3 regions of the Microbacterium sp. zg-YB36 genome follow, and region 2 is predicted to be linked to each of the others. Evidence: predicted binding sites of a transcription regulator. Region 2 holds the regulator's gene; each other region holds the start of a gene.

What was found. The regulator LexA, encoded in region 2, represses DNA repair genes until DNA is damaged. The targets are predictions, from matches to a motif close to TCGAACANNTGTTCGA.
Region 1: a site for LexA is predicted at 2,867-2,882, ahead of imuA' (DnaE2-dependent mutagenesis accessory factor ImuA'). Genes of this name have one in related genera too.
Region 3: a site for LexA is predicted at 4,777-4,792, ahead of NQ151_RS06750 (HNH endonuclease signature motif containing protein). Genes of this name have one in related genera too.

Annotation. Positions count from the first base shown of each region.
Region 1 is NZ_JANJFD020000001.1:1,060,876-1,068,631, forward strand. It holds gene NQ151_RS05150 (error-prone DNA polymerase) at 1-601, opposite strand, end outside; gene NQ151_RS05155 (DNA polymerase Y family protein) at 635-2,158, opposite strand; gene imuA' (DnaE2-dependent mutagenesis accessory factor ImuA') at 2,155-2,844, opposite strand; gene NQ151_RS05165 (LacI family DNA-binding transcriptional regulator) at 3,175-4,140, opposite strand; gene NQ151_RS05170 (mannitol dehydrogenase family protein) at 4,231-5,766, shown strand; gene NQ151_RS05175 (L-idonate 5-dehydrogenase) at 5,763-6,767, shown strand; gene NQ151_RS05180 (MFS transporter) at 6,844-7,756, shown strand, end outside.
Region 2 is NZ_JANJFD020000012.1:24,309-32,064, forward strand. It holds gene hisH (imidazole glycerol phosphate synthase subunit HisH) at 1-31, opposite strand, end outside; gene hisB (imidazoleglycerol-phosphate dehydratase HisB) at 28-639, opposite strand; gene NQ151_RS15125 (histidinol-phosphate transaminase) at 636-1,721, opposite strand; gene NQ151_RS15130 (LysM peptidoglycan-binding domain-containing protein) at 1,750-2,109, opposite strand; gene lexA (transcriptional repressor LexA) at 2,366-3,064, shown strand; gene NQ151_RS15140 (S9 family peptidase) at 3,215-5,122, shown strand; gene hflX (GTPase HflX) at 5,197-6,747, opposite strand; gene NQ151_RS15150 (class I SAM-dependent methyltransferase) at 6,832-7,473, shown strand; gene dapF (diaminopimelate epimerase) at 7,520-7,756, opposite strand, start outside.
Region 3 is NZ_JANJFD020000001.1:1,317,589-1,325,344, reverse strand. It holds gene NQ151_RS06785 (lactonase family protein) at 1-1,016, opposite strand, end outside; gene NQ151_RS06780 (aminoglycoside phosphotransferase family protein) at 1,090-1,989, opposite strand; gene NQ151_RS06775 (NUDIX hydrolase) at 2,097-2,822, shown strand; gene NQ151_RS06770 (hypothetical protein) at 2,835-3,077, opposite strand; gene NQ151_RS06765 (nuclear transport factor 2 family protein) at 3,247-3,594, opposite strand; gene NQ151_RS06760 (hypothetical protein) at 3,721-4,119, shown strand; gene NQ151_RS06755 (DUF1697 domain-containing protein) at 4,153-4,689, opposite strand; gene NQ151_RS06750 (HNH endonuclease signature motif containing protein) at 4,814-6,280, shown strand; gene NQ151_RS06745 (O-acetyl-ADP-ribose deacetylase) at 6,289-6,846, opposite strand; gene NQ151_RS06740 (SDR family oxidoreductase) at 6,991-7,756, shown strand, end outside.

The DNA of each region.
Region 1 (7,756 bases), on a different contig from region 2:
CGCGGACGGCGCCCTTGCGGCATCCGGTCAGCACCGCCCAGTGTCCGTCGGCGCGTTCGGCGAGGTCGTGCAGGTCGTAGACGGGGCGGCCCTTCTGTCCGCCTGCCAGCTGGGCGTGGGTGATGGCCGCGGCGAGGCGGTGGTAGCCCTCCTCGCCCCGGGCGAGGACGAGCAGGTGGTGGCCCGGCGGGTCGGCGTCGTTGGCCTTCGGGGAGCTGCGGGGGCGTTCGGGCAGCTCGAGGGACAGCTCGGCGCCGAACACCGTCTTAACGCTGCGGGCCTCGGCGGCCTCGGCGAACCGCACGATGCCGTAGAAGCCGTCGTGGTCGGTGACGGCGAGGGCGTGCAGGCCCAGCCGCTCGGCCTCTTCGACGAGTTCCTCCGGAGAGGAGGCGCCGTCGAGGAACGAGAAGGAGGTGTGCACGTGCAGTTCGGCATACGGCACGACGTCGGCGGGCCGGGCGATGGGCGGCGGCGTGTAGGCGCCGCGCTTGCGCGACCAGGCGGGGCTGTCGCCGCCGTTCGCGCCGGGCGGGCGGCGGTTGCCGCTGAGCAGCCGCTCCATCTCGGACCACGGGACCGAGGGGTTGTTGAAGCCCATCAGCGGGGGTCCTTCGCGGGGTTGGATCGGAGGTCAGTCATAGCGGCCCTCGGCGGTCCAGTCGCCGGCCTCGCACACCAGCAGCCACGCCGCCTGATCGGCATCCACCACCTGAAACCGGTGCGCCCGCCGGGCGCGCACGGCGTCCCAGCCGCGCTCCCGCACCGGCCACGGCCCCGCCCACGCCTGAATGCGCCGGCGCCTGCCGCTCTCGTACAGCACGGCGGGAGGGGCGGTCAGCTCATCGCGGTCGGCGACGGCCACGGCATCCCCGTCGGCATCCACCACTTCCACCGGACGCGGCGGATCGAACACCGTCGACGGCAGCGGGTCGGGCAGGCTCCCCGGCCACGGCCGGTCGGCGGGGCGCGGCAGCACCGGGCGATCGCCCCACGGCACCAGCACCTGCCGCTCGGCCAGCCAGCGCCCGCCGCCGACCACCGGAGTCACCACGCCGCGATGCCCGAGCATCGCCTGCACTCGCGACAGCGCGTGGTGCACCCGCTCGTCGGGGCCGCCGCCGAACAGGGACCGCACGTGGTGGGAGGCGGCATCCACCGTCTCGGGCGAGATGCGCACCCGGGTGACGGCGCTGCGCAGCCCCGCCTCGCCCAGCTGCCAGCGCACCCGGTCGACCACCTCGCCGGCGGTGAACGCCCCGGGATGCAGCCACACCCGTTCGCTGTTCTCGCCCCGGTCGCCGGTGATCTGCACGCGCAGCTCGGTGCACACCAGGCTGTGCTCGCCGAGCCCCGCGATGAACTCCTCGGCGGCGACGCGCATCGCGAACGCCACCTGGTCGGCGATCTCCAGCGGCGGCTCGAACGCCACCTCGCGCTCCAACTCGGGGGGCGGGATGCGCGGCTGCACCGGACGCGAGTCGCTCCCGGAGGCGAAGGAGTGCAGGCGGATGCCGCGTTCGCCCAGGCGCTCCCCCACGCGTTCGGCGGGCATGGCGGCGAACTGGCCGAGGGTGTGTACGCCCAGCCGCGCCAGCAGATCCACGACGTCGGCCTCGTCCAGCGCAGTCACCGGCAGCGGCGCGAGGAACGCGCCCGACTCCCCCGCCGGGACGATCCGCACCGGGGCGTCGGGATGCGTGATGCGCGCGGCCTGCTCCGCCGTGAACGCCCCGTCAGCCACGGCGATGCGCGCGTCGGTGTCGCCCAGCGCATCGCGCAGCACGTGGGCGGTGCGCTCCTCGCCGCCGTAGTACCGCGCCGGACCCTGGGCACGCAGCGCACACAGCCCCGCCCGGATCAGCTGCACGCCGGGTGCGAGCTCTTCGATGCTCGCCACGAGCGGCGCGAACACCCGCTGATCCCGCGTCGGGTCGGCGTCGACGATCGTCAGCTGCGGGCACCGGGCCTGCGCGTCGCGGCGCCGCTGCCCGCGGCGCACCCCTTCGGCGCGGGCGGCCGCGGAGCAGGCGACCACCGCTCCCTTGTCGAGCACGGCGACGGGGGCTGCGGCATCCACCCCCTGCTCCCGCGCGAGGGCGACCACGGGCCAATCCGGCAGCCACAGCACGAGGGTGCGCTGCGGTGCGGCGTTCATCCCGCCACCCGCCAGGGCAGTGGCATCGGCGCCGAGGCGCTGGACGGTGCGGACGAGGCGACCTGTCCGGATGCCGCCGGCAACTGCACCCGCGCGCGACGCGGCACCGGAGTGCGACGGCTGGAGACCGTGACGGTCAGCTCGCGCGCGGCGAGGTAGCCGTGGCCGTCGCCGACGCCGGACCACTCCGGGTCGCTCACGTCGATCATGGCCTCGGTCTGCGGCCACGTGCCCTGCACCAGCAGCACGGCGCCGCGCTCGCGCAGGCGGGCTGCCAGGCGCGAGACGTCGCCGTCGCTGACCCGCGACGGTGGACGCACGGCCACGACGGGCAGCACCTCGGCGATCGTCGCCGTCACCGCCAGCCAGCGGCTGCCGGGGTCGGGGATCAGCACGAGCCGGGACAGGTCCACCCCGACCCGGCCGGCGGCCTCGGCGCCGAACTCCGGCATCCCCACCACCCCGCACCAGGAGCCGGCCTGCGACGGCGGCGCCATCAGGGCCGACAGCAGCGTGAGTGAGGGACCGAGCGAGTACGACGACCCGGGCCGCAGGCCGCGCCCGGGCAGCAGGCCGGCCAGCGCGGGATGGGCCGGCAGCACCGGGGCATCCAGGCGCCGCCCCTGCACCCGCTCGAGTTGCGCGCGCAGGCGCTGCACGTCTTCGGCAGCAGCCTGGTTTCGCACGATCGACCTCACCAAGACAGACTAGAACGGATGTTCTAGATGTTCAACGCAGGTCTCGAAGATACGCTCGACCTCCGACATCGATCGCGGGCCGCCGCCACGCGGCATCCGCCCGCATCCGCCCCGCCCTCCCCCGCGCGGCATCCACCTCTCCCTCCCCCGCGAGAAACCACGTTTCGGTTGAGAAACACCGCGATGCGTGGTTTCTCAACCGAAACGTGGTTTCTCACCCGGAGGGGCGGATGCCGAGGGGCGGATGCCGGGGGGCGGATGCCGCGGGGTGTGGATGCCGCAAAGCGCGGGAACGGATCGTCGGCGCGGAGGCGTCGGTCAGGTCGAGCGCGGCACCGCGGTCGACGCCCGAACCATCAGCTGCGAGCCGAGCGTCGCGACCTCGCCGATCACGGCGCCCGTAATCGCCTGCAACAGCAGGTCGACGGCGAGCGCGCCGCTGCGCTCGATCGGCATGTGCACCGTGGTGAGCGCCGGGGTGACGGCCCCGGCGAGGTCGATGTCGTCGATGCCCACGAGGCTGATGTCGTCGGGGCAGGTGAGACCCAGTTCCAGCATCCCCGCCTCCAGCCCGAGGGCGACGAGGTCGTTGTAGGCGACGACGGCCGTGGCCCCGCTCGCTGCCGCGAGCGCGGCGGCGACCCGCCCGCCGTGAATCGATGCGGCGTGGTGGCTGAGTCGGGTGAGGCGGATGCCGTGGCGCTCGCACGCCGCGCCGATGGTGTCGAAGCGGCGGGCATCGGCCCACGACCCCCGCGGGCCGGAGGCGTAGGCGATGTGCTGGTGCCCGAGGGCAACGAGGTGCTCGATGGCCTGACTGGGACCGTGCACCGCGTCCATGAGCACGCACGGGACGCCGTCGATCTGACGGTTGATGACGACCGCGGGAGTGGTGCCGATGAGGGCGAGGACCTCGGCGTCGGGCAGGCGGGGCGAGCACAGGAGCATGCCGTCGAACCGGCGGGCCTGTTCGATCTGCTCGCTTTCACGGCGGAGGTCTTCATCGGCGTCGAACAGCACGATGCGGTGGCGTCCGTGCCACGCCTGAGCCTGGATGGCCTTGAGGAGCTTCCCGTAGACGGGGTTGGCGACATCGGGCACGATGACGCCGAGCGTGCGGGTGGCGGTGCCCGCCTGCGGGTTGGCGTAGCCGAGGTCGGCCGCGGCCTCCATGACCCTCTCGCGCGTGGTGGGCGCGAGGCGCCCCGGCTCGCCGAACGCCCGCGACGCGGTGGCGATCGACACTCCCGCGCGGCGTGCCACGTCGGTCAATGTCGCTGCCACGTTCACCCTCGCCTTCGCCGCCATCCTAGGACATCGCGCCCCAAATGAAACCGCTTGACAACTTTGTACAACTCATACACACTGTTTTCCATGACGATCGACGCCGATCTGCGGATCCTGAGCCGCACCACCCCTGCGGCCACCGCTCCGCTGGTAACCCCCGCGGGTGCCGGCATCCTCCATCTCGGCCTCGGCAGCTTCCACCGTGCGCACCAGGCGATGTACACCGCCGCGGCCCTGCAGCGGGAAAGCGGAAACTGGGGAATCGTCGGCGTCGCCTCTCACTCCCGCACAGTCGTCGACGCGCTGCACGCGCAGGACTTCCTCTACTCCGTGGCCACCATCTCCCCCGCCGGCATGACGCTCGCGATCCCCGGCGTGCACACCGACGCCTTCGTCGCGGCCGACCAGCCCGAACGGGTCGTCGCGCACATCGCCGACCCGGCCATCCGCATCGTGACGCTCACAGTCACCGAGAACGGCTACAGCTACTCGCCCTCGACCGAGCATCTCGACCTTGACGACCCGGCCGTCCGCGCGGACCTCGCCGGTGGCGCACCCCGCTCGACGATCGGACAGATCGCGCGCGGGCTGCAGGCTCGCGCAGCCGGCGGAGGCGAGCCCCTCTCGGTGCTCAGCTGCGACAACCTCGCGGCCAACGGCAAGCACACTGAGAAGCTCGTGCGCGAGTTCCTGCAGGCGCTGCCCGGCGGTGAAGCATCCGATGTCCTCGCCTTCCTCGACCGTGCCGTGACGTTCCCCTCGAGCATGGTCGACCGCATCGTCCCCGCCACGACGTCGCGGCTGCGCGACGAGGTCAGCACGCTCCTCGGCGCCCGCGACGACATTCCCGTGCCGGCCGAGCCGTTCACGATGTGGGCCATCGAGGACCGGTTCGCAGCCGGCCGCCCCGCATGGGAGGCCGGCGGCGCCGTCTTCACCGACGAGGTCGGCCGATACGAGCAGATGAAGGTGCGCCTGCTCAACGGCACGCACTCGCTCATCGCGTACCTCGGCGCGCTCCGCGGCGTCGCGACGATCCCCGAGGCCATCGGCCTGGGCGGGATCGAGGATGCCGCGCGCTGCGTCATGCGCCGCGAGTACGAGCCGTCGGTCGAGGTGCCCACCGGCGTCGACATCCGCGAATACGAGGGTCAGCTCTTCGAGCGCTGGGGAAACAGCGCCCTCGGTCACCGCACCAGCCAGGTCGGCTCCGACGGCTCGGTGAAGCTCCGCCAGCGCATCCCGGAGCCCGCCCTGCAGGCGCTCGGCCGCGCCGAGATGCCGCACCTGATCGCGCTCACCGTCGCCGGCTACCTCTCGTGCCTTGCCCCGATGGCCGGCTTCGATCCCGGCATCCATGCAGCCGCGATGACCGATCCGGCGCGCGAGCGCCTCGCCGCCTTCTCGGCCACCGTGCGCGATGGCGGAGAACTGGCCCGCCGCGTCATCACCGACCTGCAGCTCTTCGGTACCGCCCTCGCCCACCAGGACGCGTTCATCGCCCGGGTCGGCGAGCTCGTCGACACGATCCGCAGGCGCGGGGTCGATGCCGCCACCACCGACGCGATCTCGGCATCGTCCGCGACGTCGTCCGCACTCACCACGAAGGAGGGACGACGATGAAGTCGCTCGTCATACACGGCAAGGAAGACATCCGCTGGGAAGACCAGGAGGCTCCCGAGCCCCGCGACGGCGAGGTGCGGCTGCGCGTCGCCTTCGTCGGAATCTGCGGGTCCGACCTGCACTACTACTTCCACGGCGCCAACGGCGAGTACACGATCCGCGAGCCGCTGACCCCCGGCCACGAGCTCTCCGGCGTCGTCGACCTCGACCCGTCCGGGCGCCTCGCGCCCGGCACGCCGGTCACCGTGCACCCCGCCCGCTACGGCGCCCCTGCACCCGGCCTCGAGGACCAGCCGCACCTGCGCCCCGGGGGCGACTACCTCGGCAGCGCCGCGGCGAACCCGCACCGCCAGGGCGGAGCATCCGAATTGCTCATCGTCGAGGACCATATGGTGCGGGTACTGCCCGACACCCTGCCCCTCGAGCGCGCTGCCCTCGCCGAGCCGCTCGCCGTCGCGTTGCACGCCGTCGGGCTCGCGGGCGACCTCACCGGGCGGCGCGTGCTCGTCATCGGCGCGGGCCCCATCGGTCTGCTCGTCGTCGCGGCTGCCGTGCACGCAGGCGCCGGGGTCGTCGGCGCGAGCGACGTGCGCTCCGAACCACTCGAACGCGCGCAGGCGTTGGGCGCGACCGAGGTCTCCCTCGTCGGGCGCGACACGGTCGAGAACGAGTCGTACGACGTCGTCTTCGAATGCTCCGGCGTGGGCGCCGCACTCACTCAGGCCGTGCGCGCGGCGCGCCGCGCCGGCACGGTCATCCAGGTCGGGATGCTCCCGAACGCAGACGTAGGAGTGAACCTCGCGCCGATGCTGGCGAAAGAGCTCACCATCCGCGGTGCGTTCCGCTTCTCGACGGAGATCGACGACGCGGTGCGGATGCTCGCGGAGTCCGATGCTCTCGACCCCGTCGTGTCGCACGTCCTCCCGGCATCCGATGCCGTCAGCGCGTTCGAGATCGCCCGCGACTCGTCCGCCTCCGCCAAAGTCCTTCTCTCCCTCTAGCGATCACCGCTACCCAGCGGCCCCGCCGCACCCATCACACCCACCACCGTTTTCCTGGTCCAAAGGAGTACCTCCCATGTCAGAATCACCAACGACGGTCACGGCCGCCGATCCCGCCGCGAAGAGGTCGGTCCGCGACCTCGTGCGAGCCGCCATCTCCGGCTGGCTAGGCACGGCTCTCGAGTTCATGGACTACCAGCTGTACTCGTTGGCCGCCGCGCTCGTCTTCGCCGAGCTCTTCTTCTCCGCCGAGAACCCGGCCGTGGCAGTAGTCGCCGCGATGGCCACCTACGGCGTCGGCTACGTGGCTCGCCCCGTCGGCGCGTTCTTCTTCGCCCGGCTCGGTGACAAGACCGGCCGCGCCAAGGTCCTCTTCTACACGATCCTGCTCATGGGGCTGGCGACCACGCTCATCGGTGTGCTCCCGACCTACTCGCAGGTGGGGATGCTCGCGCCGATCCTCCTTGTGCTGCTGCGGATCGCGCAGGGCTTCGGCGCCGGCGCGGAGATCTCCGGAGCCGGGGTCATGCTTGCCGAGTACGCCCCCGCGAAACGCCGCGGCATCATCGCCTCTCTCGTCGCCCTCGGCACCAACTGCGGCACCCTCCTGGCCTCGGGCATCTGGGCCATCCTGCTGATCGCGTACAGCGAGGAGGAAGTCATCGAATGGGCATGGCGGATCCCCTTCCTCGCCAGCGCGGTCATCATGCTCTTCGCTCTCTGGGTGCGCTTCAACCTCAAGGAGACCCCGGTCTTCGAGGAGCGCGACGACGTCGTCGACGGCAGGGCGCTCTCCAAGGCGGATGCCCTCCAGCTCGCCACCGAGACCGGCGACGTCCGCACGCTGGAGGCGATGCAGCGCAAGCCCATCAAGGCGTTCATCATCGCGCTGATGCTGCGCTTCGGCCAGGCCGGGAACTCCGGCATGATCCAGACGTACCTCATCAGCTACATCACCGTGGTGCTCCTGCTGGACCGCTCGATCGGCG
Region 2 (7,756 bases):
CGACGGGCCGATCTCCGTTGATGCCGGTCACAGAGCACCCTTCGTGCTGGGTACGCCCTGCACGAGCGGGTCGAGGGACTTCGCCTGGCGGAATGCGCGCGCGAAGGCCTTATACTCGGCTTCGGCGATGTGGTGGGGGTCGCGGCCGCCGAGCACCGTGACGTGCACGGTGAGGCCCGCGTTGAACGCGATCGCCTCGAACGTGTGGCGCACGAGCGATCCGGTGAAGTGGCCGCCGATGAGGTGGTGCTCGAAGCCCACCGGCTCCCCCGTGTGTACGAGGTAGGGCCGGCCGCTGATGTCGACGACCGCCTGCGCGAGCGCCTCGTCGAGCGGGACGAGCGCGTCGCCGTAGCGGGAGATGCCGGTCTTGTCACCGAGCGCCTCGCGGATCGCCTGGCCGAGGACGATCGCGACGTCCTCCACGGTGTGGTGCGCGTCGATGTCGGTGTCACCGGAAGCGCGCACGGTGAGATCGGTCAGCGAGTGCTTGGCGAACGCCGTCAGCAGGTGGTTGAAGAACGGCACGCTGGTGTCGATGTGGCTGCGTCCGGTGCCGTCGAGGTCGAGCTCGAGTTCGACGGTGGATTCGCTGGTCGCACGGCGCACGGATGCGGTGCGAGCCTCGGGACGGGTCATGACTTCGAGTCTACCGAGGCCAGCGCGTCGAGGAACGCTGTGGTCTCCGCCTCGGTGCCCGCCGTCACCCGCAGGTGACCGGGGATGCCGACGTCGCGGATCAGGATGCCGCGGTCGTACAGCGCCTGCCAGGTCGCGGCGGGGTCGTCCACCCCGCCGAAGAGCACGAAGTTGGTCCAGGACTCGTGGGGCTCGTAGCCGAGCGCTTCGAGCGTGGCCGAGATGCGGTCGCGCTGCGCGACGATGTCGTCGACCATGCGCAGCATGACGGGGGCGTGCCGCAGCGCGGCGGTCGCGGCGGCCTGCGTGAGGGCGCTGAGGTGGTAGGGCAGACGCACCAGGCGCAGTGCGTCGATGACCGCGGGGTCGGCGGCGAGGTAGCCGACGCGGGCGCCGGCGAACGCGAACGCCTTACTCATGGTGCGCGAGACCACCAGGCGTTCCCGCCCCGGCAGCAGCGACAGCGCGGTGCGCTCCTCGTGCGGGGCGAACTCGGCATAGGCCTCATCGACGATCACAATGCCGTGGCTGGCCTCGTACACCGCCTCGATCACATCCAGCGACATGGGCGTGCCGGTGGGGTTGTTCGGGGCGCAGAGGAAGATGACGTCGGGCGACGCGTCGGCGACCTGGGATGCCGCATCAGCCGGGCTCAGCGTGTAGTCATGGGCGCGGTGGCCCGCGACCCAGGTCGCGCCGGTACCCCGCGTGAGCAGCGGGTACATCGAGTAGCTCGGCGCGAAGGTGAACGCGGTGCGGCCGGGTCCGGCGAAGGCCTGCAGCACGTGCTGCAGCACCTCGTTGGAGCCGTTGGCCGCCCAGATCTGGTCGGCCGTCAGGCCGTGGCCGAGGTAGTCGGCGAAGCCCTCGCGCAACGCGGTGAACTCGCGGTCCGGGTAGCGGTTGATGTCACGCAGCGCCCGGGCGACGGAGTCGAGAATGTCACCGGCGACCTCATCCGGGATGGGATGGGTGTTCTCGTTGACGTTGAGGGCCACCGGCAGGGGTGCCTGCGGGGCGCCATAGGGGGTCTGGCCGCGCAGGTCGGCGCGGAGGGGCAGGTCGTCAAGACTCACGATCACCCCTCCAATGCTAGAGCGCATGGGAGGCTCAGTGGCCGGCGACGTACTCCAGCGGGATCGACAGGCGCTGGCCTGCGGCGAGGTTCGACGACTCCAGCGCATTCAGACGCACGATCGCGTCGATCACATCGCGCGGGTCCGCCTGGGGCGCGACCTCTTCGGCGATCCCCCACAGCGATTCGCCGGCACTCACCGTGACGGTCTCGAACGTGCCGGGGGGAGCCGGAGCATCCATCGTGGCGAGGGCACCGCCGCCGCTGAGGATACCGAAGCCGAGGGCGGCGACCGCCGGGAGTGCGGCGATGCCGGCGAGCACGCGGCGACCGCGCGGGGTGATCCGCAGTCGCGTCGTGGACGGTGCGGTGCCTGCGATCTCGATGGTGGTCATGGGGTCCTCCTCTGTGGCGATCTTCGCATCCGGCCCTCGGCCGGGAGAGCCGGATGCGAAGTTCTCTTCCGAAGTTATCTTCGATGTTCTAGGGTGTCAAGTACGAAACCTGCTCGGAGATCAAATCGCACGCGACACGCGTACACCTCGTCGCCGTGGCATCCGTCACCGGATACGGTTTCGATAGGAGCACCCCACCACGGACCTCCGACATTCGAAGACCGCTGCCCCGTGCGGCGAGACGGGAGAGGGCGAGATGACCGACACGACACCGGGCGGCCGCGAGCGCGCGCAGGAGAAACCGCAGACGCGCCGCCGCAAGAGCCTGAGCGACAAGCAGCTCGCCATCCTCGAAGTGATCCAGCGGTCGATCGCCCGCCACGGCTACCCGCCGAGCATGCGCGAGATCGGGGATGCGGTCGGGCTCAAGTCGCTGTCGAGCGTGACCCACCAGCTCAACCAGCTCGAACTGAGCGGGTACCTCCGTCGCGACGCGGGCAAGACGCGCGCGATGGAGGTGCTGATCGACCTCCCCGGCAGTGCCGCCGAGAACCCGGCCGATGCCTCCCCCGCGGTGGGCGACGCCGCCCTGGTGCCGCTGGTGGGCCGCATCGCCGCCGGCGTGCCGATCACGGCGGATCAGCAGGTGGAGGAGATCTTCCCGCTGCCGCGCCAGCTGGTCGGCAAGGGCGACCTGTTCATGCTGAAGGTCAGCGGCGAGTCGATGATCGACGCCGCCATCTGCGACGGCGACTGGGTCGTCGTGCGCTCTCAGGCCACCGCCGACAACGGCGAGATCGTCGCGGCCATGCTCGATGGTGAGGCGACGGTGAAGACCTTCCGCCAGCGCGACGGTCACACCTGGCTGCTCCCCCGCAACAGTGCGTTCGAACCGATCCTCGGCGACGAGGCCGTGGTGCTGGGCAAGGTCGTGGCGGTACTGCGCGCGATCTGATCGACGCACCGTCGACGACGACGAAGGGGGGATGCCGCTACGACCGCGGCATCCCCCCTTCGCATTGCCGCGTCATGCCCCCACGGTAGCCACGCGACCGGCGGCCGCGGTCGGATGTGACGATCTGTGTCCCCGCGTAACGTGGGATGTATGGTCGACGTCCTTCCGTACGGTTCCTGGCCCTCCCCGCTGTCTGCGGCCGACGTGTCCGAGGCCTCGCCTCGGCTGGAAGGCGCGCGCTTCGTCGGCGACGAGGTGTGGTGGGGGCAGACGGTGCCTGCGGAAGGCGGGCGCACGACGGTGCGGCGGCGACGGCCCGACGGCACGGTGTCGGACGTGCTGCCGGCAGGCTGGAACGTCCGCTCCCGCGTGCACGAATACGGCGGCGGCGCGTGGACGGCCTCGCCCGAGGGCCGGCTGTACTTCGTCGAGAAGGCCGATCAGCGCGTCTACGTCCATCGTCCCGGCGCAGAGCCCGTGGCGCTGACGCCCGCTGCCGGGGATGTGCGCTACGGCGGGCTGACCTGGCAGGCGGGCACCCTGCTGGCGGTGCGCGAGGACCACACCCGCGGCGAGCGCCCGGTGCGCCACATCGTGTCGATCGGGACCGCCGGCGTGGTCGAGGTCGCCGGTGGCAGCGATTTCGTCGCCCACCCCGCCCTCTCGCCCGACGGCCGCCACCTGGCGTGGATCGCGTGGGATCACCCCGACATGGCGTGGGACCGCGCGCGCCTGCTCGTCGGACGGCTGGAGGCGGGCCGGGTCGCGCAGCCGACGGTGATCTCCTCCGGCGTGACCTCGCCGTTGCAGCCGCAGTGGCAGGGCGATGACCGCCTCGTCTACGCCGACGACCCCACCGGCCGCTGGAACCTGTGGCGGGTCTCGCTTCCGGACGGCGAACCGGTCGCGGTGTCCCCCGCCGACGCCGACACCGGCGGACCGCTGTGGGTGCTGGGCCAGCGCTGGTTCGCCACCCTCGCGGACGGCCGCATCGTCGCGGTGCGCACCAACGGCAACGACGAAGTGGTGCTGATCTCCCCCGCCGGGCAGGCGCGCGCACTGGGGCTTCCCACCACCGCGGGCGTGTCGATCGAGGATGCCGCCGGGTCACGGGTGCTGCTCACCGGTGCCGGTGTCCAGCACCCCGCGGGCCTGTGGCTCGTCGACGTCGACCGCCCGGGCGAGGCGCAGCCGCTCGTGGGCGGCCAGTCGCCGTGGGATGCCGCGTGGCTGCCGCAGCCGCGAGAATTCACCGTCGACGGTCCCCACGGCCCGGTGCACGCCTACGACTACCCGCCGACCAACCCCGACGCCACCGCACCCGAGGGCGAACTGCCGCCGTACGTCGTGTTCGTCCACGGCGGGCCCACCGCTCACGTGGCGGCGGCGGCATCCGGCAAGATCGCCTACTTCACCAGCCGGGGCATCGGGGTGCTCGACGTCAATTACGCCGGCTCCAGCGGCTACGGCCGTACCTACCGGGAACGGCTGCGGGGGCAGTGGGGCATCGCGGACGTCGACGACGTCGCCGCTGCCGCATCTGGCCTTGCCGCCGAGGGCCGGGCGGATGCCGCGCGGCTGGCGATCGAGGGCGGCTCCGCCGGCGGCTGGACGGTGCTGTCGGCGCTCGTGCGCACCGACGTCTTCGCGGCGGGGATCTCCCGCTACGGCGTCGGGGACGCCCGCACCCTCGCCGAGGACACCCACGACTTCGAGGCCCGGTACCTCGACGGGCTCATCGGCCCGCTGCCGGAAGCCGACGCGGTCTACACCGAGCGCTCCCCGCTCAGCCGCCCGGAGCGCTTCCGCGTCCCGGTGCTGCTGCTGCAGGGTGCCGAGGACGAGGTGGTGCCGCCGTCACAGGCCGAAGCGATCCGTGACGCCCTCGCCGCGCGCGGCGTGCCGCACGCGTACGTGCTGTACGAGGGCGAGGGCCACGGCTTCCGCCGCGCCGAGACCGTCGTGCACGCGCTGGAGTCGGAGCTGGCGTTCCTGGGCCAGGTGTTCGGCTTCGACACTCCGGGCGTCGCGCCGGTAGAGCTCTCCCCCGCCGGCTGACCCGCGTTCGGTCGACGCGTCCGGCCCCGCGCACACTCAGCACAGGGACGGATGCGACGACCGAACGTCGCGGGTCAGGCGTCGGTGCGGAAGCGCTCCAGCTCGGCGGCCAGCCGCGGTGACACGTGCGCGTGCAGCGCGGTGCCCTCCTCCTCGTGGGACTGGGCCACGATGTGCCCCGTCTCGTGGGCGGCCGACACCAGATCGCCGCGGTCGTACGGCACGAGCGCTCGCACCTCGACCGCCGGCAGCGGCAACGCCGCCTCGACGACCTCCCGCAGCTGCGCGATCCCCTCACCGGTGCGCGAAGAGACGAACATGGCGTCCGGCTCCAGGCCACGCAGCACCAGCCGGGTGTCCTCGTCGACGAGGTCGGCCTTGTTGAACACGACGATCTCGCGGATATCGCGCGCGCCGACGTCGCCGATCACATCGCGCACCGTCGCCAGCTGGCTCGCCGGGTCGGGGTGCGAAGCATCCACGACGTGCACGATGACGTCCGAGGCCGCCACCTCTTCCAGGGTCGAACGGAACGCCTCCACCAGCTGGTGCGGCAGGTTGCGGACGAACCCCACGGTGTCGGTGAGGGTGAACACGCGCCCGTCGGCGGTCTCGGCGCGTCGCACGGTGGCATCCAGCGTCGCGAACAGCGCGTTCTCCACGAGCACGCCGGCGCTGGTGAGGCGGTTGAGCAGGCTGGATTTGCCGGCGTTGGTGTACCCGGCGATCGCCACCGAGGGGATCGTGTTGCGTCGGCGCTCGGCGCGCTTGGCGTCGCGTGCCGGCGCGAAATCGCGGATCTGGCGGCGCAGCAGCGCCATGCGCGTGCGGATGCGGCGACGGTCGAGCTCGATCTTGGTCTCACCGGGTCCGCGCGAACCCATACCCGCGCCGCCGGCGCCCACCTGGCCACCGGCCTGACGGCTCATGGAGTCACCCCAGCCGCGCAGCCGCGGCATCAGGTACTCCAGCTGCGCCAGCTCGACCTGCGCCTTGCCCTCGCGGCTCTTGGCGTGCTGGCTGAAGATGTCGAGGATGACCGTGGTGCGGTCGATGACCTTGACCTTGACGACGTCCTCGAGGGCACGCCGCTGGCTCGGCGCCAGCTCCGTGTCGGCGATGACGGTATCCGCCCCGACCGACACGACGATGTCGCGCAGCTCCTGCGCCTTGCCGCGCCCCACATACGTCGCCGGGTCCGGGTGGGGTCGCCGCTGCAGCACACCGTCGAGCACGACCGCGCCGGCCGTCTCAGCCAGCGCCGCCAGCTCGCGCAGCGAGTTCTCGGCATCCTCCTGGGAGCCCTGCGGGTACACCCCGACGAGCACCACGTTCTCCAGCCGCAGCTGGCGGTACTCGACCTCGGAGACATCCTCGAGCTCGGTGGACAGGCCAGGCACGCGCCGCAGCGCGGCACGTTCCTCGCGCTCCCACTGCTCGCCGTCGCTGTCGCCATAGGCGGTGGCTTCGTCCTGCAGCGCCTGCGCCGCACCCAGCCCGTGGGTCTGGGCGTCGGCGAAGCTGCTCACCCGCACGTTCCGGCGCGCCTCAGCGCGCGCCAGCACCCGGTCGACCGGATCGATCGGTGTCGAATCGGCGTTCTCGGGAATGGTGGTGTCTGTCATGTAGTCCTTCCGGGACGCCGCGCGAGGCGGCATCCATAAACTCTAGCTTTCCGCCCTGCTGGCGGCCTCCGCTACGCTCGCAGCATGGGGAATGATCACTACTTCAGTGCGTCCCCGTCCAGCTCCGATGATCTTCGCCGTGTCCGGGTGACCCTTGCCGGACGCGATGTGGAGGTCACCACAGCGGGCGGGGTATTCAGTCCGGGGCACGTGGATTCGGGCACCGAAGTGCTGTTGGCCAATACCCCGCCGCCACCACCGGGCGGGCATCTGCTCGATCTCGGCTGCGGCTGGGGCCCCATCGCGCTGTCTCTCGCCATCGATGCGCCGCACGCGACCGTGTGGGCCGTCGATGTCAACGAGCGCGCCCTGGATCTCGTGCGCCGCAACGCCGAGACGTTGGGGCTCGACAACGTCAACGCCGTGCTTCCCGACGATGTTCCCGACGACGTGATGTTCCGCACCATTCGCTCGAACCCGCCCATCCGGGTCGGCAAGAACGTGCTGCACGGCCTGCTGCAGCACTGGATCCCGCGCTTGGGCGAACGCAGCGACGCGTGGCTCGTGGTGCAGCGCAACCTGGGGTCCGATTCGCTGCAGCGCTGGCTGGATGCCACGTTCGCCGACGGCTACAGCGTGCACCGGGCGGCGACCGGCCGCGGATTCCGGGTCATCAAGGTGCGCCGCCACGGGTCGACGCCGACGGCCGAGATCACCCTCCCCTGACGAGGCTCCCGAGGCCGCCCGCCGCGGCTGCTCGTCCGCGCGGCGCTCAGGCCAACGCGACCTCGCCGCTGAAGACGAGGGTCGCCGGTCCCGACAGCAGCACGTGCTCGCCGTCGTCGTCGATGCGCACCCGCACGCCGAGCGTGCCGCCTGGCACGTCGACGCGCCACTGATTGGGTGCCGCCGGTCCTGCCCAGTACCGCACCGCGAGGGCGGCGGCGGCCACCCCGGTGCCACAGCTGAGCGTTTCGCCGACGCCGCGCTCGAATACGCGCATCGTGAT
Region 3 (7,756 bases), on a different contig from region 2:
CCGTTGCCGGTTTCGGCCTGCTGCAGCAGCACCACGCTGGAGCCATGGACCGAGTACAGCGAGACCGTCGTCGAGCGCTCGCCGGCGGTGACGAGGTAGGCGCCGTCGGGGCTCACGGCGAATCCGCGGGGCTGCGGCTCGGTCTCGAAGAAGATCTCCGGAGCCGACACGGTGCCGTCGTCGGCGATCGACACGGCGCCCAGGGTGCTCTCGGTGCGCTCGGAGGCCCACAGTAGGCGGCCGCCGTCGGCCAGGTGCAGGTCGGCGCCCCAGATGAAGTGGTTCGCCATCGGGTCGGCACCGAACTCGCTGTGGCCGAGACCCAGCGTGGTGTCGTACGCGGTGGTTGCGCCCTGCAGGCTCAGCGTGCCGGTCTCGGTGTCGCGGGCGTAGTGCAGCACCTCGCCGGAGAACTCGGTCAGCACGTAGACGGCATCCTGCGCGTCGCTCAGCACGAGGTGCCGGGGGCCGCTGCCCTCGGGTGCCGCAACGGTTGCGGGGTCGAGGGGAACCAGGGCCAGGTCGTCGGCCAGCGCATACTGCGCGACGAGGTCGGCGCCCAGCGAGACGAAGTAGGCGAAGCGGCCATCGGCGCTGGGGAGCACGGAGTGCAGGTTCGGGAACTCGATACGCGACACCGGCTCGCCCACGACGCCATCGACGATGGGGGAGCTGATGCCGAAGCCGCCGCTGTACGAGGCGCCGAGCAGTCCGGCGCCGTCGCGGGTGAGCGCGAGGTAGTTCATGCCGCCGCCCTCGAGGTCGCGGCTGCTCTGCGGCGTGAGGCGCCCGCTCGCGCGGTCGAGCGACAGCGTCAGGATGCGGGAGGGGTCGTCCTTCGAAGCGCCCTTGACACCGGCGTAGACCAGGTCGCGGTCGGCGTCGACGGCGAACGTGGAGCAGCCGTTGAGACCGTCGGTGACGGCGAGACGGTCGAGCGTGCCCTCGGTGAGACGGAAGGTGCTGATGGAGCCGTCTTTGGCGTTGGCGACGAGGACGAGGTGCGAGTCGGTCATCCTTCGATCGTAGGTGGGAGGTGAGATCGGGCCGAAGGGGTTGCGCGTTGCGTCTCGTGACTCCGGCGCTCGCTCAACGACCGAAAGCGGCGAGGATCCGGCGCAGCGTGCTCTCGCCGAGCCGACTCATGCCGGGACTGGTCTCGCGGTAGTACCAGACCAGCCCCATCGACTGCTGCAGCGCCCACGCCGCGCCCCGGCGCCACTCGAGATCGTCGCACTCCAGCTCGGCGCGCAGCACCGCGCGCATGTCGACGTCGAGCAGGTGCCACGCCCCGACGAGATCCAGTGCCGGGTCTGCGGGCCCGAAGCCGCCGCCGTCGAGCACGCCGACGAGGTGCTCGCCGTCCACGAGCAGGTTGCCGGGGATCAGGTCACCGTGCGTCATCACATCGGGCCCGGCGGCGGGGAGTGCGCGCAGCTCCGCCCACAGCGCGCGAAGGCGATCCACCGGCAACAGCCCGACGCTGCGCTCGAAGCACACCTGCATCCACTCATCGGCATCCGTCAAGCTGCCGCCACGGCCGGACCCGGCGAATGCGCGCCCCCTCGTGTCGGCGGCGCGGAGCGACTGCACGAGGTGGACCAAGTCGCGGGTGAAGCCCTCGGAGCGCGCCAGTCCGTCGGGCGTCGCGACGGTACCCGGGAGCCACGTCTGCACCGACCACGGCAGCGGGTAGCCCGCACCGGGAGCGCCTTCGGCCACCGGAAGGGGTGTGGGAAACGGGCAGGATGCCGCGAGCTCGCGCATCGCCGCGGTTTCTTCCGCGATGAGGGCACGCGCCTCGCGCGGGTCGGCGTCACGGAGCGGGAACCGCGCCGCGAGGGCGTCGCCGATGCGGAAGATGGCGCTGACGGTGCCGTCCGTCGTCATGCGGTGCACCGGCTCGTCGCGCCACTGCGGAAACTGCTCGGCGATCAGCCTGCGCACGACGTGCTCGTCGATCGCGAGCTCGTCGGCGTGCATCGGCATGCGGTGACGTTAGCGCGGTTCGGCCCGCCTGCGGCTCGCTCAACGACCCGGGGTGCGGGCAGCGCACCGCGGCATCCGGGATTCGGGATTCGGCGTAGCCTGAACGAATGCCCGCCGACGAGACGCCGCAGTACGCGCGGGCGCAGCTGGCCGCCCTCGCCGACGCGGCCGCAGCCGGTGACGGGCCCGGTTTCGAGGCGCTCAACGAACTGCCCGCCCCCGCGGACGCCCGCGCGGCCGCCGTGCTGATCCTGTTCGGCGTGCTCGACTCGTCGCCCAGCGCGCACGATGCCCAGGATGCCGCGGTGTCGCGCGATCTGGACGTGCTGCTGCTGGCGCGCGCGACGACCCTGCGTGCCCACCCGGGTCAGGTGGCGTTCCCCGGCGGACGCATCGACCCCGGTGACGGCGGCCCCGTCGCCGCCGCGCTGCGGGAAGCGCAGGAGGAGACGGGGCTCGATCCCGCCGGCGTCGAGGTGCTCGGCCCGCTGGAGAACATCCCGCTCGCCTTCTCCCGGCACCTCGTCACACCTGTGCTCGGGTGGTGGCGGCATCCGTCGCCGGTGCACGCTGTCGACCAGGCGGAATCGGCCGACGTGTTCCGCGCGCCCGTCGCCGACCTGCTCAACCCCGCGAACCGCGGCATGACGGTGATCCATCGCGACGGCGCGGAGTACCGCAGTGTTGCGTTCCACGTGCCGAACGCGGACGGGGTGCACCTGGTGTGGGGCTTCACGGCGATGGTGCTGGACGCCCTGTTCGACCGGCTCGGGTGGACCGAGCCGTGGGATGCCACGCGCGAACTGCCGCTGGAAATCCTGCCCGATCGGTGAGGTGCGGGGCAGTCAGGTGACCGCTTGCTGCTGCTGAATCGGGACGAAGTCATCGATGAGGTACCGCTGCACGACGGCGCCGACCGAGGCGACCAGGTCGTCGTGTCCGAGCGCGACGATCGGCAGAATGTATCGGCCCTGTTCGCGTGGCAATACACGGCGGGCTGGTTCCAGGACCAGACCGGCCTGGACAACTCGACCGTGCTGCAGCCCGTCGACCGTGCTGCAGCCCGTCGACCGTGCTGTGCCGTTCACGCTCGTCAACCACTGCCGCTGGGACCACCTGCGCGACGTGCCCCCGGGGGTCATCGCCGACCGGATCACGTCTCCCGGCACCGCGCCCTCGAGCAGGTTGGTCTGCTCGATGCCCGACCACGCGAGCCGTGGTCGCGCGGGCGGTGAATCTCGGTGTTATTCGTCGTCGTTATTCGTCGTCGCGCCGGCACCACTCCACGAACTTCTGGGCGCGGCCGTCGGGCGCGAAATGCACCTCCCAGAGGTTGACGTAGGAGGAGTGCCCGGGGTAGGTGACGTGGCCGGAGATGATGCCGACCTGATCGTTCTCGACGAGCACGTCGAGGTTGTGCTCGGCCTTGGTCGGCTCGGGGTCGAGCCATTCCTCGATGATCTTGTCGATTCCGCGCGCCGCCTCCGGATCGTCGGGTTGGAAGAAGTACTCGGCATCCTCGGTGAAGATCTTCCGCACGTCGTCGGGGTCCTTCGACTCCCACGCCGTGATGTAACCGTTCAGCCATTCGCGTGTTCTGCTCATGCGACCGGTCTAGCGCGGGGGTCGGACATGGGCAACGGGGTGGTAGCGGCGGCCTCTCGGGGTCCGGGGTGGGGGATTCTTGAGTCCGGCATCCGTCGTGTCGGGGGTGGCTGCCATCATCCGGTCATGACTCGGTTCGCAATCGACGCGCCCACGGCGCTGCGGCTCCTCGCCGACGGCCGCCCGCTCGGCGCCGGACACTCGCTGGTGGCACCATCGGTGCTGCGCTCGCACGCGCTCTCGTACCTGTACCGAGCGGTGCGGGAGGGAACGCTCGACGAGAAACTCGGGCGCGCGCGCCTGGAGGGAGTCGCCGAGTTGAAGATCCGGTTGCTCGGCGACCGCGTTTCACGCGCGACGGCGTGGAAGCTTGCCGCGCAGCTGGGCTGGGAGGACACCCCGCTCGCCGAGTACCTCGCGGTCGCGGTGCTGCAGGCCGATGCTCTCGTGGCCGAGGACGCGCGACTGCTCGCCGGAGCGCAGGGGGTGGTCGCTGTCGCGGAGTTCGAGGAACTGATGAAGTGATTTGGTATGGGTCGGTGCGGCTGGGCCCGGTGCCTATGCGTCGGATCCGAAGCGGTTGACCAGGCGCGCCAGGGTGCGCAGGCCGCGCGAGGTCGCGGGGTGGCCGGTGAGCTGCTCGATGACCGGCGTGCCGTTCCCGTCCCCCTCGATGTCGTTCAGCGACACCGCCCAGCCGTCGGCGAACTCGAGGATCCGGCACCGGTACTCGGCGGCGGCCCGCACGACGTCGGGGTCGGCGATGTCGATGCTGCCGCTGCGACGGCCGTGGAAGCTCACCTCGCGCCGACTCGCGTCGGGCTGATCGGCGTGCCCGGCGACGATGCGCTCGATCTCGGTGAACGGCAGCGCGTGCGCGGCACGCTGGAGCCCGGTGCGGGCGGCCAGTGCGGTCACGGCATCCGCGATGACGGCTTGCGGATCGTCGGCGGTGAACAGGACCGTCCCATTGCTCTGGAACGTGACGGCGTCGGGAGCCCCGGCGTCGGCGAACGCCGCGAGGATGTCGGCAGCGGACGGGTGCCCGCGCTGGCCCTGGTTGACGTTGCGCAGGAATCCGACGGCGTAGATCACGGTCGGATGCTACGCCGCGGGGGAGCGGTGCGGCGGCGCCTCCCCAGCCGGCTACGCCGGCGAGTTGTCCACATCTCGCCCCAACCCTCGAACAAATGTCCGAGGGTAGGAGCATGATGTCGGTATGACCTTCCTCGCCGAGTTCGCCACGAGAGCGCAGGCCGTCAGCGGCCACGACGCTCTCGATGTCGAGCCCGATGCGTTGCTTGCGGCAGTGCGGAACCTGTCCGACGACGACGTCGTGGCGCTGTTCCAAGACTCCGCCGCGGTCATCGGGTGCGCCGAGCGGCTGCAGGTCGTGGCGGCGGCTGTCATCACGGAGCGGTCCGCGGCGCCGCACGGTGGTCTCGCGGGCAAGCGAGGGCATCGGTCGCCGGTGACGATGATCCAGGACATCACGGGCGGTTCGCGCGCGGATGCCACCCGCACGGTGCGGGTGGGCTCGTCGCTGCTTGACGACGTGGCGGCGGTGGAACCGCGGGATTTGGGTGCGCCGGGTGGGCCGGTGCCGGTGGTCGCGCCTCCGCCGCCGTGGCACGCGGGGCTACGGGCGGCGATGCTTGACGGCACGCTGACGACGGCGCAGCACGACGCGATCCGGCGCGGGCTGGGGGAGCCGTGCGACGGCGACGGGGCGGCGGCCGTCTGGGCGATCGCGGCCGAGCAACTCATGGACGAGGTGCACGGGATGCCCGTGGAAGAACTGGCCAAGCGGGCGCGCGCCGTGCGCGATGCGCTGGATCCCGCCGGCGCCGAGGAGCGGTTCGCGCGCCGGTTCGCCGCCCGCTCGTGGCGCATGTGGACCGACGCCGACGGCGTGCACCACGCGCGCATCGACTTCGACGACGAGATGTACGCGTGGGTGGACTCGATGATCTCCGCGGCATTGCGGCCGCGACGGGGTGGTCCGCGGTTCGTCACCGATGCCGAGCGCGCCGAGGCTGAGGCGCTCACGCACGACCCGCGCACGAACGACCAGCTGACCTACGACCTCATGATGGACCTGCTGCGGGCCGGCGCCCTCGCGTCCGCCGAAGACGTGTTCGGCGTTCGCCAGCCCGGCGTGCGGCTGATCGCGGTGAAGGATGCCGTCGGTCCGCGTGACGCGTTCGGGCGGCTGTTGAGCGTCGCCCACGTCGAGGACGGCGGGGCAGCGATGCCCGGCTCAGTGCTCGACCGGACGCTGTGCGACACCGCGTCGGTCGTGGTGACCGTCGACAGCTGTGGCAACCCGCTGGATGTGGGGCGCGAGCGGCGCCTGTTCACGGCGAAGCAGCGCCTCGCGCTCGCGGCGCGCGACGGCGGCTGCATGGCGCCGCGGTGCGACCGCCCGGCTTCGTACTGCGAAGCGCATCACATCGACCATTGGGGTGAGGATCAGGGCCGGACCGACATCGACCGCGGCATCCTGCTCTGCCGCTTCCATCACATGCAGCTGCACAACGCGGGGTGGAAGATCACCCGCGATGGGCAGGGACCGTTCATCCTGCACCCGCCGGGTGGGGGTGCGCCGATCGTGCTGCGGTCGAAGTCCCCGGTGAAGTGGGCGTGGGACCCGCCCCCCGACAGATCCGGTTGGCGCGCGGCGTGAGCGGCGGATCAGCCCGCGCCGGCCGCGCCCGTCTCGTCGGCCGCGCCGGCTGCCGCCGCGGCGGCTGCGGCCGCGACGGCTGCGGCCACCTGCTCGTACGTCGCCGCGTCGAACGCGACGATCCGAGCCTCTTCCACCGCGGTGTCGGCGGCGGCGATCGTCTCCACGGCGGCGGCGATGGCATCCGCCTTCGGCCAGCCGTAGATCCCGGCGCTGATCAGCGGGAACGCCACGGTGCGCGCCCCCAGCTCATCGGCGACCTGCAGCGAACGTCGATAGCACGACACCAGCAGCGACCGGTCGCGCTGACCGGCGGCGTAGTTCGGGCCGACGGTGTGGATCACCCACTGCGCAGGCAGGTCGCCGGCGGTCGTCCAGCCGGCGTCACCGGTGGCGAGCCCGTCCGGAAAGCGCGAGATGCAGTCTCGCAGCACCGCCGGGCCGCCCGCCCGGTGGATGGCGCCGTCGACCCCGCCGCCACCGCGCATGCCGTTGTTCGCGGCGTTCACGATCGCGTCCACCCGTTGGTCGGTGATGTCCCCGTGCACCGCGATGATCTTCGTCATGACGCCAGTGTCACCCGCGACCGCACTGCGCAGCGAGGGGTTGCGCCGCGTCCACGCCGCGGCACCCAGCGACGCGGAGTCCGTCGCCGCAGACTGCGCTGGGTGCGGCCGGCGTGGTATCCGTTGGGGGACCGAAGGGACGCCATGGCCACGACGAGCGCCGCCCCGCTGCCCGAGCTGCCCGACCTCACCGGCCGCAACGCGCTGGTCACCGGCGCTAGCGACGGGGTCGGCCGCGAGATCGCCCGCGCGCTCGCCGCCGCCGGCGCGCACGTCATCCTTCCGGTGCGCAACCGCGACAAGGGCCGCCGCGCGATCGACGACATCCGCCGCACGGCACCCGACGCGAGCCTGCAGTTGCGCGACCTGGACCTCGCGCGCCTCGACTCCGTCACGGCACTGGCTCGCGAGCTGAACGACGAGCGCACCCCGATCCACCTCTATCTCGCCAACGCCGGCGTCGTGATGCTGGGCGACAGTGAGCGCCACGTCACCGCCGACGGCTTCGAACTTCACTTTCAGACCAACTTCCTCGGCCACTTCGCCCTCACGGTGGGGCTGCTGCCGCTGCTGCAGGCATCGCGGGCGCGCACCGTGATGCAGACCAGCCTCGGCGCCGCGGTGTGCCGCATCCATTGGCACGACCTGCAGCTCGAACGCCGCTACGGTGCGCTGCGCGCCTACGGCCGATCCAAGCTCGCGCTGGCGCTGGTCGGCACCGAACTCGCCCGCCGCAGCGCCGCCGACGGCTGGGGGATCACCGTGGCGCAGGCGCACCCCGGCATCGCCCCCGGTTCGGCGATCGCGTCGGACCTGCGCCGCCGGCTGCCGCAGGGGTTCGTCCACGCGGCAGCGACGAACTTCGGCAACCCGCTGACGCAGGCCGCGCAACCGGCGCTGCAGGCGCTCA